2 regions of the Pantoea alhagi genome follow, and region 2 is predicted to be linked to the other one. Evidence: predicted binding sites of a transcription regulator. Region 2 holds the regulator's gene; the other holds the start of a gene.

Region 1 (7,870 bases), 640 kb from region 2:
GGCCAGCGGCAACCCTTTCAGCGTCATCATCATGCCGGTCAGCGCGCCCTGTACCCGGCCACACTTGCCCCGGATCAGCTCCAGCGCATCAGGATTTTTCTTTTGCGGCATCAGCGAAGAGCCGGAAGTCACGCGATCGGATAACTCAACAAAGTTGGCTTCACCGGTATTAAAAAAGATCAGATCTTCGGCAAAGCGCGACAGATGCACCATGCCGATCGCCGCATCGGAAAGCAGCTCCAGCGCATGATCACGATCGGAAACGCTGTCCAGGCTATTACGTGTGGCACTGGCAAAGCCCAGCCATTCGGCCAGCTGCTCGCGATCGATTTCATATGCAGTTCCTGCCAACGCACCGCTACCCAGCGGGCTGACATCCAGGCGTTTCAGCGTATCCTTCAGGCGGCTCTCATCTCGCGCCAGCATTTCAACATAGGCCAGACACCAGTGTGCGAAGGTCACCGGCTGTGCGCGCTGCAGGTGGGTATAGCCTGGCATAACCGCATCCTGATTGGCTTCTGCGGTATCCACTAATGCCCGTTGCAGTTCACGCACCGCGCTCAGCAGCAGCAAAACCTGCTCTTTACACCAGAGCTTTAAATCGGTCGCAACCTGATCGTTACGGCTACGCCCGGTGTGCAGTTTTTTGCCCAACGCGCCCACTTTTTCAATCAGACGGCCTTCAACCCAGCTATGGATATCCTCAGCATCGCTTTGCAGAATCTGCTGTGGATTAGCACGTACCTCTTCCAGCAGCGTATTCAGCGCAACTTCCAGCTGCTGCTGCTCATCCTGAGTTAATACGCTAACGGTTACCAAGGCTTTTGACCAGGCGACAGAACCGATAATATCCTGTTCTGCCAGTCGATAATCAAAGCGCAACGAATCATTGAACTGTTTAAACCGTCCATCCGCCGCCTGTGTAAACCGTCCACCCCATAGTGCCATCTTGAATGCTCCTGAAATCTGTTGCGCGCAAGGCTCAGCCTGGCTTGTTATCAGGGCGGCTTCGACGCCTGCCGCCCGTTGCTGTCCCGGTTATTTCTTCTCGTTCAGCGCCCGAATGCGTGAAGAGAGAGAGAACAGACGGATAAAGCCGCCCGCATGGCTGTGATCGTAAACTTCATCTTCGCCAAAGGTTGCGAACTCTTCAGAATAAAGGCTGTTTGCCGATTTTTTCTGAATCGCCGTTACCTGACCTTTATAGAGCTGCAACACAACTTCGCCGTTGACTTCGGCAGCCAGTGTCTCAGCAGCAGCCTGTAAGGATTTACGCAGCGGAGCGAACCAGCGCCCGTCATAAACCACATATGACATCTCCAGGCCTAACTGCTCGCGCCATTTAAAGCTATCGCGATCCAGTACCAGCTGCTCTACGGCACGCAGCGCATTGACCATAATGGTGCCGCCAGGCGTTTCATAGCAGCCGCGGGATTTGATGCCCACCAGACGGTTTTCCACAATATCGATACGTCCCACGCCGTGCTTCGCGCCCAGCGCGTTGAGTTTATCAAGGCACTGGAACGGGCTCAGCTGCTCGCCGTTAACTGCCACAACGCGGCCTTTTTCTACCGTTACCGTTACCTGCTCTGGCTGATCCGGCGCTTCCTGGGGATCCACTGTCCAGACCCAGCAATCTTTATTCGGCGCGTTCCACGGGCTTTCCAGCACGCCGCCTTCGGTAGAAATATGCCAGGCGTTTTCATCACGGCTGTAGATTTTTTCCAGCGAGGCGGTAGTCGGGATATTACGCTCTTTCAGGTAGTCCAGCAGCGCTTCACGCGAGCGCAGGTTCCACTCACGCCACGGTGCCACCACTTTCAGCTGCGGAGCCAGCGCGGTGTAGGTGGTTTCAAAACGCACCTGATCGTTACCTTTACCGGTTGCGCCATGGCATAAAGCATCAGCACCTACTTTTAACGCCAGCTCAACCTGCGCTTTGGCAATGATCGGACGCGCCATAGAGGTGCCCAGCAGATAGCTGCCTTCATACAGCGCGCCGGTTTGCAGCACCGGGTAAACGTAATCACGGATAAACTCTTCACGCAGATCGGCAACATGGCATTCTGACGCACCTGACTGCAGTGCTTTCTTCTCTACGCCGACTAAATCTTCGCGATCCTGACCAATGTCCGCGACGAAAGCGACCACTTCACAGCCGTAATTCTCTTTCAGCCACGGAATAATGGCAGAGGTATCCAGACCACCGGAGTAAGCTAAAACGATTTTCTTGATGCCTTGATTTTGCATGTCTTAATCCTTGAATATTTTTACTTTATGCGTGGATCCGGGTGCCGATAGACACACCGTTAAACAGAGAGGGCAATTGCTCAGCATGACGCCAGCTGGCGATATCGACCGGACGCCCCAGCGTACGTGCCGCATCCAGAGCCGCATGGACTTTTACAATCATGCCGTCGGTAATAATGCCCTGAGCGATCAGCTGTTCCGCTTGCATCGCCGTCATTTCAGGGATGCGCTGGCCTTTGCCATCCAGAATACCGCTGACGTCTGAAAGCAAAACCAGGTCCGCGCCAAGTGTCGCCGCTAACGCCGTTGCCGCCTGATCGGCGTTAACGTTCATCAACTGACCCTCTTCCGTGATGCCAATTGAGCTGATAACCGGCATATAACCTGCCTGCAACAGCGTGTTCAGCAACGCCGGCGAGCCTGGCAAGGCGTTACCAACATGGCCCAGCTCATCATCGAATTGAGCAACATTCGCCATGCCGCCATCGCCCAGGCAAAGTCCAACCGCCTGAATATGATGCTTCTTTGCCCAGGCCAGCAGGGTTTTATTAGCGGTTCCCGCCAGCGCGCCGGTGATAATGTCGATCTGATCGGCGGGCGTAACGCGCAGGCCATTTTTCTTTTGCACCGGCAGCGCCAGCTTTTTCATCAGTTCATCAACCAGACATCCGCCGCCGTGAACGATCAGCAGAGGACGCTGATGCGTCTCCCGATAAGTCACCAGCGCCGTAAACAGACGCGCCAGCGCTTCTTCGCTATCCAGCAGCACGCCGCCCAGTTTGATAATTAATGGAGTGGTCATAGTATTTATCCGCTTAAATAAGTGACTGGGTTTCCGGGAAACCGAAACGAATATTGAGACACTGCACCGCCTGCGAGGCTGCGCCCTTCAGCAGGTTATCTTCCGCCGCCACCACAATCAGATGCTCATCCTGTACGGCAAAGCCAATATCACAGAACGGCAGGCCCACTACAGATTTCAACGCCGGCACGCCCTGCTCATAGATACGCACCAGCGGCTTATCCTGATAGGCGTTATGGAAAGCCTCGGCAATATCCTCGCGACTGACGCCCGGCTGCAGGCGACAGGTAATAGTGGCAAGAATGCCGCGAGGGAAATTGCCGAGATGCGGCGTAAAAATAACCGGCACGCCAAGGTGCGCGACGATTTCGGGATGATGCCGATGATTAAAGATGCCGTAAGGTTGCAGACTGACCTCACAAAAGCTGTTATTGAGGCTGGCTTTACGTCCAGCGCCGCTTACGCCGCTGGTGGCATTGATTACCGGCCACTGCGCGTCATTCAGCAGTCCTGCTTCAATTAATGGCTTAAGCGCCAGCTGCGACGCAGTGGGATAGCAGCCAGGCACGGCAATCAGTTGCGCTTCTTTGATCGCGTCATGCTGCCATTCAGCCAGGCCATAAACCGCTTTCTCCAGCCACGCTGCGTGCTGATGAGTAAAGCCATAATAGCGTGTATAAAAGTCACCATCGTTTACGCGGAAAGCACCGGAGAGGTCAAACACCACACAGCCTGCCGCCAAAAATTGCGGGGCCAGATCGTGACTGACTTCATGAGCGGTGGCGAGGAACACGACATCCACCTTGTCAGCCCACACTGACACATCGCTCAACGGTTCCAGCGGCAGATCAAGGATCCCTTTTAGCTGCGGGTGCAGATCGGAAAGACGCTTTCCGGCATCCGGACTTTGCGCTGAAACCGCTAAAGCGGTTATGTTCATATGGGGATGACGATTCAGGAAGGTCGCCAGCTCAACGCCAGCATAGCCACTGGCACCTACAATCAGCGTATTCAACATCAGGCTGTATACCTTTTACAGTCATTCAGATCCGGTGTGCAGCCGTGTCGCCGCGCGCCCATGAAGTTTAACGTCAGTCAGCGGGTAAATTCATTTCCCATCCCGCGAACGTTATTGTATTTTTATTCACTATTAATGCATGAATATTGATACATCCTAACTCAAGGACCGTCAACAGTGAAGACAAAATTACCGCCTTTTATCGAACTTTACCGCCAGCTGATAGCCACACCGTCCATCAGCGCTACCGATAGCGCGCTTGATCAGAGCAATGAAAGTTTAATCACTCTGCTGGCCGGCTGGTTTCGTGATTTAGGCTTCAGCGTGGAAGTCCAGCCGGTGCCGGGCACGCGGCATAAATTCAATATGCTGGCCAGAAGCGGTGAAGGCACAGGCGGCCTGTTACTGGCTGGCCATACCGATACGGTCCCCTTTGATGACGGACGCTGGACGCGCGATCCTTTTACGCTGACAGAGCATGACAACAAGCTGTACGGCCTCGGCACGGCGGATATGAAAGGTTTTTTCGCCTTTATTCTTGATACGCTTCGTGACGCCGATATCAATACGTTTCAGAAGCCGCTCTATATTCTCGCTACGGCGGATGAAGAAACCACAATGGCCGGCGCTAAATACTTTGCTGAATCCACCAGGCTACGCCCCGATTGCGCGATTATCGGCGAACCGACCTCGTTAAAACCGGTGCGGGCGCACAAAGGCCACCTATCCAATGTGATTCGCATAGAGGGGCAATCGGGCCATTCCAGCGATCCTGCTCGCGGCGTTAACGCGATTGAGCTGATGCATGAGTCAATCGGCCATCTGATGCAATTGCGTAATACGCTCAAAGAGCGCTATCACCATGATGGCTTCGCCATTCCTTATCCCACAATGAATTTTGGTCATATTCACGGCGGCGATGCGGCGAACCGTATTTGCGCCTGCTGTGAATTACATATGGATATTCGCCCTCTGCCCGGACTGACGCTGACCGATCTGGACGAGCTGTTAAATGAGGCGCTGGCACCGGTTAGCGTGCGCTGGCCGGGCCGTTTGACAGTGGCCGAACTTCATCCGCCGATTCCGGGCTACGAGTGCCCGCGTGAGCATCAGCTGGTTCAGGTAGTGGAAAAGCTGCTTGGTACGCCAACGGAAGTCGTGAACTACTGTACCGAAGCGCCTTTTATTCAGCAGTTGTGTCCTACGCTGGTATTAGGGCCGGGATCGATTAATCAGGCACATCAGCCAGATGAATTTATTGATATGGCATTTATCAAGCCGACGCGTGAGCTGATCGGGCAAATGGTTAACCATTTTTGTCACTGATTTGCATCATTCGGGGCAATTCACTGCGAAAACGGTAAATTGCTCCTGAAAAGTTTCAACTTTGCTGATAAGAATAACTTATCTCACTCCGTCATCGTTAAATTTCTTAAATTACCAGCATTTACCTGCATTACGCGGCACGTTTTACGCAATTGACGAACGGTAAGTTACATGGCTAGATAAAAGGCGGCGTTATGCCCGCAAGGGTAAAAACTAAAAGACAAGAAGGGTGTCAGGGGTCATATGAACGAACAATATTCCGCAATGCGAAGTAATGTCAGTATGCTCGGCAAACTGCTCGGGGATACTATTAAGGATGCGCTGGGAGAAAACATCCTTGATCGGGTGGAAACCATCCGCAAACTCTCCAAGTCATCCCGTGCGGGAAATGACGCTCATCGGCAGGAACTGTTAACTACCCTGCAGAACCTCTCTAATGATGAACTATTGCCGGTAGCACGCGCTTTCAGCCAGTTCCTTAATCTGACTAACGTGGCTGAACAATATCAGACCATTTCACCCAACGGTGAAGGCGCCAGTCATGCTGAACTGATGAAAAAGGCGTTCGAGCGGCTAAAGCAACAGCCTGATCTGAACGAAGCGGATATCCGTGAGGCGATTGAATCGCTTTCGCTGGAGCTGGTTCTCACCGCCCATCCTACCGAAATTACACGCCGCACGCTGATTCATAAGCTGGTTGAGGTAAATACCTGTTTAAAACAGCTCGATCATAATGATATCTCTGACTATGAGCGCAACCAGATTATGCGCCGCCTGCGTCAGTTGGTAGCCCAGGCGTGGCATACCGATGAAATCCGTAAATATCGCCCTTCTCCGGTTGATGAAGCCAAATGGGGATTTGCGGTAGTGGAAAACAGCCTGTGGGAAGGCGTGCCGAATTTTCTTCGTGAGCTGAACGAACAGGTCGAAGAGGCCTTCGGCTATAAGCTGCCGGTAGACTTTGTACCGGTGCAGTTTACTTCATGGATGGGCGGCGACCGCGATGGCAATCCCAACGTTACTGCCAGTATTACCCGTCATGTTCTGCAATTGAGCCGCTGGAAAGCCACCGATCTTTTCCTGCGGGATATCGGCGTGCTGGTTTCCGAGCTGTCGATGTCGGAATGCACCGAAGAGCTGCGCGAACTGTGCGGCGATCCGCAGGCGCAGGAGCCCTACCGCGAAGTTTTAAAACGCCTGCGGACGCAGTTGATGACGACCCAGGCCTATCTGGAGGGGCGTCTGAAAGGCGAGCGCCTGCCGCGTCCGGAAGGTCTGCTGATTTCCAACGATCAGCTATGGGACCCGCTTTATGCCTGTTATCAGTCATTGCAGGCATGCGGCATGGGCATCATCGCCAACGGACAGCTGCTTGATACGCTGCGTCGGATAAAATGTTTCGGCGTTCCGCTGGTACGTATCGATCTACGTCAGGAAAGCACGCGCCACACCGAAGCGCTGGCAGAAGTCACGCGTTACCTCGGCCTTGGTGATTACGAGAGCTGGTCTGAAGCGGATAAACAGGCATTTTTGATCCGTGAACTGAACTCAAAGCGTCCGTTGCTGCCGCGTCAGTGGGAGCCAGGCGAAGAGACGCGTGAAGTGCTGGAAACCTGCCGCGTAGCGGCGGAAGCGCCACGCGGTTCGATTGCCGCCTATGTTATTTCCATGGCGAAAACGCCTTCCGACGTGCTTGCGGTTCATCTGCTGCTGAAAGAAGCCGGTATTCCTTTTGCGCTGCCGGTCGCACCGCTGTTTGAAACGCTGGATGACCTGAATAATGCTAACGATGTCATGTCGCAGCTGCTGAGCATCGACTGGTATCGCGGCTTTATTCAGGGCAAGCAGATGGTCATGATCGGTTATTCCGATTCAGCCAAAGATGCTGGCGTGATGGCCGCCTCCTGGGCGCAATATCAGGCGCAGGACGCGTTGATTAAAACCTGTGAAAAAGCCGGTATCGCCCTGACGCTGTTTCATGGTCGCGGCGGCACCATTGGTCGCGGCGGCGCACCGGCGCAGGCGGCTCTGCTCTCCCAGCCGCCGGGTAGCCTGAAAGGCGGCCTGCGCGTCACCGAACAGGGCGAAATGATCCGCTTTAAGTATGGTCTGCCGGAAGTAGCGGTGGCCAGCCTGTCGCTTTATACCAGCGCTATCCTTGAGGCTAATCTGCTGCCGCCACCGGAGCCTAAAAGCGAATGGTGCGACATTATGAATCAGCTCTCTGAGACTTCCTGCGCCATCTATCGTGGTTACGTGCGTGAAAACCCTGATTTTGTGCCCTATTTCCGCTCTGCCACGCCGGAACTGGAATTAGGCAAACTGCCGCTGGGATCGCGTCCGGCCAAACGTCGCCCAACCGGCGGCGTTGAGTCACTGCGCGCCATTCCGTGGATTTTCGCCTGGACGCAAAACCGTCTGATGCTGCCCGCCTGGCTGGGCGCAGGGGCGGCACTACAGCAAGCAATGGATGA
Region 2 (7,870 bases):
TTCAGGTGTTGAATGCAAAAAACCTGACGCAGGTTAAAATCGCAGATTCAGACCAGTTACGGGTCGGCGACTTCGCTATCGCCATCGGCAACCCCTTTGGCCTCGGTCAGACAGCAACTTCAGGCATTATCTCTGCGCTGGGTCGTAGCGGGCTGAACCTGGAAGGCCTGGAGAATTTTATTCAGACCGATGCTGCCATTAACCGCGGTAACTCCGGCGGCGCGCTGGTAAATCTTAACGGTGAGCTGATCGGCATCAATACCGCTATTCTTGCCTCCAGCGGCGGCAACATTGGCATCGGCTTCGCTATTCCGGGCAATATGGCTATGGAGCTGGCTAAGCAGCTGATTGAGACCGGCGAAGTAAAACGTGGTCAGCTGGGCATTAAAGGCACGGAAATGACCGCTGATATGGCGCGCGCCTTTAATGTGGATGCCCAACGCGGCGCCTTCGTCTCTGAAGTGCTGCCTAAATCTGCGGCGGCGACCGCTGGAATCAAGTCTGGCGATATTATTACTTCTGTAGACGGCAAGCCGATTACCAGCTTTGCTGAACTGCGGGTGAAAATCGGTACCACGCCGCCGGGCAAAGAGGTAAAAATCGGCCTGCTGCGCGAAGGGAAACCGCTTAGCGTCACGGTGAAGCTTGATGCCAGCGCGCGTACCATGACCAGCGACGAACTGATGACGCCTGCGTTACAGGGCGCGTCGCTCAGCGATGGTCAGTTGCCTGACGGTAATAAAGGCGTTAAGGTAGATAGCGTACAAAAGGCGACGCCAGCCGAGCAGATCGGTTTGCAAAAAGATGATATCATCATTGGCGTTAACCGCACGCGCGTTCAGAACCTGGATGAGATGCGTAAGGCACTGGCCAGCAAGCCGCCTTTCCTGGCACTAAATATCGTACGCGGCGGGGAAAGCCTCTATCTGCTGCTGCGCTAAAAAGCGCCATATCATGTTGCGGACACAAGCCCGTGTGTGTCCGCGCAACTCATGATATTCTGCCCCAGTTCTTTTCCGATATAGCTTAACATCATGTTTCTTAAACTCTTGCGCTCGGTAGTTCTGGGGCTGATCGTCGCAGGTATTTTACTGGCGGTGATGCCCGCGTTGCGCATCGGCAGCAGCCTGCTTTCTGTGCCGGAAAGCAGCGCCGATCAAACGCCTTTTAGCTTTAATCAGGGAGTACGCCGCGCCGTTCCGGCCGTGGTAAACGTCTATAACCGCAGCGCGTCTAGCAGTAACGGACGAGGCATTACTACGCTTGGCTCCGGCGTAATAATGAATAATAAAGGTTATATCCTGACCAACCGTCACGTTATCAACGGTGCCGATCAGATTATTGTCGCGTTACAGGACGGGCGTTTTATTGAGGCTATGCTGGTTGGCTCTGACAGCCTGACCGATCTGGCGGTACTGAAAATCACCGCCACTAACCTGCCGGTTATTCCCATTAACCCGGAACGCATCGCGCACGTGGGCGATATCGTGATGGCTATCGGCAACCCTTACAATCTTGGGCAAACCGTCACCCAGGGCATTATCAGCGCCACTGGCCGCGTTGGCTTAAGCCCTTCCGGGCGGCAAAACTTTCTGCAAACCGATGCCTCGATTAACCGGGGCAACTCTGGCGGCGCGCTCATTAACTCACTGGGCGAGCTGATGGGCATCAATACGCTTTCGTTTGATAAAAGTAACGATGGCGAGACGCCGGAAGGGATCGGCTTTGCAATCCCTACCGCGCTGGCGACAAAAATCATGGATAAGCTTATTCGTGACGGGCGCGTTATTCGCGGCTACATCGGGATTACCGGTCGTGAAGTGCCACCGCTGCATGGACAGAATGCCAGTGTGGATCATATTCAGGGAATTGTAGTGAATAACGTTGCGCCGGAAGGCCCGGCAGCCAAAGCCGGTATTCAGGTGAATGATCTGATTACCAGCGTTAACGGCAAGCCCGCCGTTTCTGCGCAGGAAACCATGGATCAGGTGGCCGAGATACGTCCCGGTTCGGTGATTGATGTGCAGGTTATTCGTAACGACAGGAAACTGACGCTGAAAGTCACCATTCAGGAATATCCGGCGCAATAGCGACGCCGTAACAAGACGTTCGAAGGCTCCTTTTAAAACGGTCTTCTGCTGCGTAATAAAAAAGGGAGCCCTGTGGCTCCCTTTTTAACATCAGTGATATTACTTAACGAACTCTTCGCCCAGCTGAATATCTTTCTTCAGTGTCTCCAGCATGCCTTCCAGCGCTTTTTGCTCAAAGTCGCTCAGTTGGCCAATGGGACGATACTCGGCCACGCCCTCTTTGCCCAGCAGCAGCGGCTGCGAGAAGAATCGTGCATATTCACCATCACCCTCAACATAGGCGCACTCTACCACATTGCTTTCACCCTGCAGCGCACGTACCAGTGACAGACCAAAGCGCGCAGCCGCCTGTCCCATTGACAGCGTAGCGGATCCGCCGCCCGCCTTGGCCTCAACCACTTCCGTACCCGCGTTCTGAATACGTTTGGTCAGATCGGCTATTTCTTGTTCGCTGAAAGAGACGCCAGGCACCTGTGAAAGCAGCGGCAGAATGGTGACGCCGGAGTGTCCGCCCACTACCGGTACATTCAGTTCGGTCGGCTGTTTGCCTTTCAGCTCTGCCACAAAAGTGTTTGAGCGGATAATATCCAGCGTAGTCACGCCGAACAGACGATTTTTATCGTAAACGCCGGCTTTTTTCAGCACCTCTGCGGCAATGGCAACGGTAGTGTTTACCGGATTGGTAATGATACCAATCAGCGCTTTAGGAGAGGTTTTAGCCACCTGCTCGATCAAATTGCGTACGATACCGGCATTAACATTAAACAGATCGGAGCGATCCATACCAGGCTTACGTGCCACGCCGGCAGAGATCAATACCACATCGGCGCCCTGCAGCGCAGGCGTTGCATCTTCACCGCTGAAACCTTTGATTTTAACCGGCGTAGGAATGTGGCTTAAATCAACGGCCACACCGGGCGTTACGGGAGCAATATCATACAGAGAGAGTTCTGAACCCGCAGGTAACTGGGTTTTCAGCAGAAGTGCGAGTGCCTGGCCGATACCACCAGCCGCACCGAGAACTGCAACTTTCATCCTAAACTCCTTATTATTGTGAGCATAAAAATGTCGGAATCCAGCGGGGTACTATGCTGGACGACCTGAGAAGTAATAGCGAGGACGTTGTCATCGTTTTACCTGGCCGATAAAAGCCAGCAGAAACGGGTGAAAATGACCGCATTACGTACAGGCCTGACACTGGGCGTAACCGGATACAGATAAATTAATCAACAATACCTTACACCGTCCGCGCTTAGCAGAACAACATCAATTTTATAACAATCCCTTCACTTCGTCTGCCATAGCTATGCGCTTCGCGTAAATTTTATCTGCGCCGAAAGTCTGGTAAAATGCGCGCCCACTGCGCGGTAACGCCACTGTTCACCGCAGCGTATTTGCATAAACATTCATTTAAATGCATAATAATGTATTGCCTGCTGGACGGGCTTCACAGCATTTTTATATTATCGGTAGCCTATGCGTAACCCATCGAAACAAGAAGATCTGATTAAAGCATTCAAGGCTTTATTGAAAGAGGAAAAATTCAGCTCGCAGGGTGAAATTGTGACAGCCCTGCAGGATGAAGGCTTCGACAATATCAACCAGTCGAAAGTCTCTCGTATGCTGACCAAGTTTGGTGCGGTGCGTACCCGTAACGCGAAGATGGAAATGGTTTACTGTCTGCCAGCCGAACTGGGGGTGCCCACCACAACCTCTCCGCTTAAAAACCTGGTGCTGGATATTGATTACAACGAGGCGCTGGTGGTGATTCATACCAGTCCCGGCGCAGCACAGTTGATTGCCCGCCTGTTGGACTCATTAGGCAAAGCGGAAGGGATCCTTGGTACGATTGCAGGCGACGACACCATTTTTATCACGCCAGCGCGCGCCTTTACCGTGAAACAACTTTATGAAGCTATCCTGAATCTGTTTGAACAGGAACTGTAAGCAAAGCGGGATCGCTGGCTTTTAGTAGGCGATCCTGTTTTTCTGTTAATTCGGCATGGTTGTGTTCTGCGCTTATTATCCTCTACCCGTTCTTCTCTTGCTTTCTGCCTCTCTGTGTTTCAAACGTCACTGTCAGCGTTAAATGGAATAAGAGCGCCTTGTTTTATTGGCTGCCATCTCAACACATTCGCATATCGTGCTGCCTTCCTCATAACAATACAGGAGATATGACTGCCTGAGAATTTTTACTGGCTGATTCGACCAGAAGGCAAAGCACAAATAGATAAAGTCACTTATAACACTGTTTTAATTAAAAAATAACCAATTCTGCACAATAAATAACCTCCCTATATAACTTCTGGTTATAAAAAAAGCGCCATTAGCTAAAGCGTAACAACAAAACATTATTAGCAGAATATTAATTTCATACGTGATTAGATCTATACTTGTTTTCGTGATGTGGATCACAGAGCAAACAAAGACAAAAATAGAAGACGAGGAACAGATCAATGAACATTAAAACTATCATCGCAACCGTAGGACTTGCTTCTACTCTCTCATTCAGTGCTTTTGCAGCAGAATCTATCAACGCCGATCAGGCGCAGAATCTGCAGCCAATCGGTACGGTAAGCATTAGCGGCATTGCAGGTACGCCGATGGATATTCATCAGGCGCTGCAGGCAAAAGCTGAGCGTCAGGGTGCCAGCGCTTATCGCATTATCGAAGCGCGTAACAACGACAACTATCACGTTACTGCTGAGCTGTATAAATAAGCGCAATGTGACTGCCGGGTGCATACCGGTTTAATGCATGAACGACTCAGGCAGCCTCAGAAATAATAATCGCTATCAAGCCATCCCGGCTGCCGTAACATCGATATTCAGGAGTAAGAAATGAAAACTACATTTACCTTTGCTGCTTTAGGTCTGGCTTCCGTCCTTTCATTCGGCGCAGCTGCAGCCGATCTGGTTACTCAGCAAGACGTCGCCAGCCAGAATCTGCAACCCATCGGCACCATTTCCGTAAGCGGTATTGATGCCAGCCCAACAGCTATTCGTCAGCATCTGTCCCGGAAAGCAGATAAAGAAGGCGCTTCTGCCTATCGCGTTGTTGAGGCTTATACCAACGGTAACTATCACGCGACTGCTGAAATCTACAAATAATTACCGGGCCGACGGCCTCAACGTGATATCCAGTAAAAATACCTGAATTATTAGCGGGTCTGACAGGCTGAACGTGACATTGAATAAAGCGCTATAAATAATTCCTCGTCAGCTGTTTGACGAACCCCTTGGCCCTGCTGTTTAGGGCCTTTTTTATTGGCTTTTTTGCGTCTGACGGACATTAAAGCGAAGCTGACCTTCCAGCTCCTCTTCTGCTTCATCGAACAGCAAAATCAGCGCACCATAGCGGCGTTTTTGCCCGGCGCCTAAATGGATAAACTCAATTTCTACCGGTAATGGCAGTTGCGATTGCGTAACAGCGTCCCATAATGAATCCAGATCAACAATTAACCGATCGTTAAGCGCAAAGCGTTCGCTAAACTGGCGATAAAAGTGCGCCTGATCGACGATCTCATTAAAGTCAAAAATCTCTTTCTTCATGCCGGTTGCTCCTTACCAGGATATTGGGCGCCACGCGCCCAATCTGCTTACAGGCCACCAATATGCAGGGCTTTTACTTCCAGATACTCTTCCATACCTAATACCGAGCCTTCACGTCCCAGGCCGGACTCTTTTACGCCACCGAAAGGTGCCAGTTCGGTTGATACTGCACACTCATTGATACCGATCATGCCGCTTTCCAGCGCGGAAGATACGCGAAAGATCCGTTGCAGGTTTTGCGTATAAAAATAGGCTGCAAGGCCATATTCCGTGGCGTTTGCCCGACGGATAACCTCATCTTCATCAGTAAAACGAAAACAGGCTGCTACCGGGCCAAAAGTCTCTTCATGCGCTAACTTCATCTCTTCACTGGCCTCGGCGATAACCGTGGGCTGCCAGAAATTACCGCCTAAAGCATGCCGTGCGCCGCCGGTCACGATACGTCCGCCCTTCGCCTGCGCATCTTTTACATGCTCCTCAACTTTTTCTACCGCAGCATGATTGATTAACGGGCCAACCACTACGCCCTCCTCCATGCCGTTGCCGACCTTGAGTTTGTTAACCTCCTCTGCCAGCCGCTCAACAAAGCGCTCATAAACCGCATCGTGAATAAAAAAGCGATTCACGCTAACGCAAACCTGGCCGGCATTACGGAATTTATTGGCGATCGCCCCTTTAACCGCAGCCTCAATATCCGCATCCTCAAACACGATATAAGGCGCGTTGCCGCCCAGCTCCATAGAAATTTTTTTCATGGTTTCTGCAGCGTTACGCATCAGGGTTTTGCCTACGGCAGTGGAGCCGGTAAAGGAAATTTTACGCACCGCGCCGCTGGCCATAATGGCATCGCTGATAGCATGGGTATCACCAGCAACGCCGTTCAGCACGCCATCGGGTACGCCTGCCTTTTGCGCCAACGCCAGCAACGCAAAAGCGGAAAGCGGCGTATTATTGGCAGGCTTGATAATGCCGGTGCAGCCTGCTGCCAGCGCGGGGCCCAGCTTCCGCGTCAGCATTGCCATTGGAAAATTCCACGGCGTAATGGCAGCTACCACGCCCACCGGTTCCCGGGTGACCAGAATGCGCGCGCCGCTTTTGGCCGGTGGAATGATTTCGCCATTGACGCGTTTGGCCTGCTCGGCAAACCACTGAATAAAGCTGGCGGCATACTCCACTTCACCTTCAGCCTCTTTCAGCGGTTTGCCCTGTTCAGCGGTCATCAGCTGCCCGAGCCAGCTTTTATTCTCAATAATCAGCTGATACCAGCGATAAAGAATCTCCGATCGCTGTTTCGCGGCCAGGGCACGCCAGGCGGGAAAAGCTTGCCCGGCTGCCGCGATCGCCTGTTCGGTTTCGCGCTTGCCGCCTTTAGCTACGCGCGCGATCGCCTCGCCGGTAGCCGGATTTAGCACCTCAAAGGTTTCGCTCAGGTTTTGCCACTGGCCGTTAATCAGACAGCCCGTCTGGAAAAGTTCATGATCTTGCAGGGAATGGGTCATTTTACGCTCCTGTTTTCACTGTCCTGTTGTGCCAAGTATAGTTGGCAAAGCGTGGGCCTTCGGTTTCAGCACGGCAGGAAAACAGGGAAAACGGGCGCAAAGGCCGGTGCCTGAGGGCACCGACGGCAGGATTAAATATTGATCAGGGTATTCTGATATTTTTTCAGCATATCGGCCAGGCGCTTAACCGGCTCGGTAACGCTTAGCGGCGCCTGATAGAGCTGGAGCTTTTCCTGATAGGTATCAAACTCGCGCAGTAGCTTTTGATAATAATAACGTCGCTTGTCATCGCTACGTGAAGCGATCACCCGGTCAGCGGTATAACGCAGCTGCTTATGAAACGCCGAGAGATCGGCATTCACCGGGATCTCTGCATTCCGCAAACGCTGATGACCAATAATCAAAGTCAGTGCCAGACGGTACTTATCAATATCGCCAGGGAACAGATTCAACAGTAAAAACAGCTGTTGATAAAGCGCAGGCAGATGGTTCTCTTTACGTCGCGCCTGATTGGTCGTCAGAGCCGATACTGCTGCATACATAAACCGATTCAGCAAGGTGCGTCCGGTGCGGGCGCGTGAGTTGTCGCGAATAATCAGGATCACCATCAGCGCCACAAAACAGCCGATAACCTGGCCCAGCGCATTATCAAGGAAGGAATTTACCGAGAACGTCATTGGATTATCCAGCACCAGAATATTCAGCGTGCCGACAAATGCACCGAGCGTAC

Evidence for each region. Region 2 encodes ArgR, which controls arginine synthesis, uptake and breakdown. Its sites were predicted from a motif close to ANTGAATAAAAATACANT; they were not measured.
Region 1: a site for ArgR is predicted at 4,184-4,201, ahead of argC (N-acetyl-gamma-glutamyl-phosphate reductase). Genes of this name have one in related genera too.

Annotation. Positions count from the first base shown of each region.
Region 1 covers NZ_CP019706.1:1,764,162-1,772,031, reverse strand. The annotation lists gene argH (argininosuccinate lyase) at 1-948, opposite strand, end outside; gene B1H58_RS08295 (argininosuccinate synthase) at 1,039-2,250, opposite strand; gene argB (acetylglutamate kinase) at 2,276-3,052, opposite strand; gene argC (N-acetyl-gamma-glutamyl-phosphate reductase) at 3,066-4,070, opposite strand; gene argE (acetylornithine deacetylase) at 4,248-5,396, shown strand; gene ppc (phosphoenolpyruvate carboxylase) at 5,640-7,870, shown strand, end outside.
Region 2 covers NZ_CP019706.1:1,120,118-1,127,987, forward strand. The annotation lists gene degQ (serine endoprotease DegQ) at 1-941, shown strand, start outside; gene degS (outer membrane-stress sensor serine endopeptidase DegS) at 1,035-2,090, shown strand; gene mdh (malate dehydrogenase) at 2,190-3,125, opposite strand; gene argR (transcriptional regulator ArgR) at 3,567-4,037, shown strand; gene yhcN (peroxide/acid stress response protein YhcN) at 4,547-4,810, shown strand; gene yhcN (peroxide/acid stress response protein YhcN) at 4,931-5,200, shown strand; gene B1H58_RS05230 (barstar family protein) at 5,354-5,641, opposite strand; gene B1H58_RS05235 (NAD-dependent succinate-semialdehyde dehydrogenase) at 5,689-7,140, opposite strand; gene aaeB (p-hydroxybenzoic acid efflux pump subunit AaeB) at 7,272-7,870, opposite strand, start outside.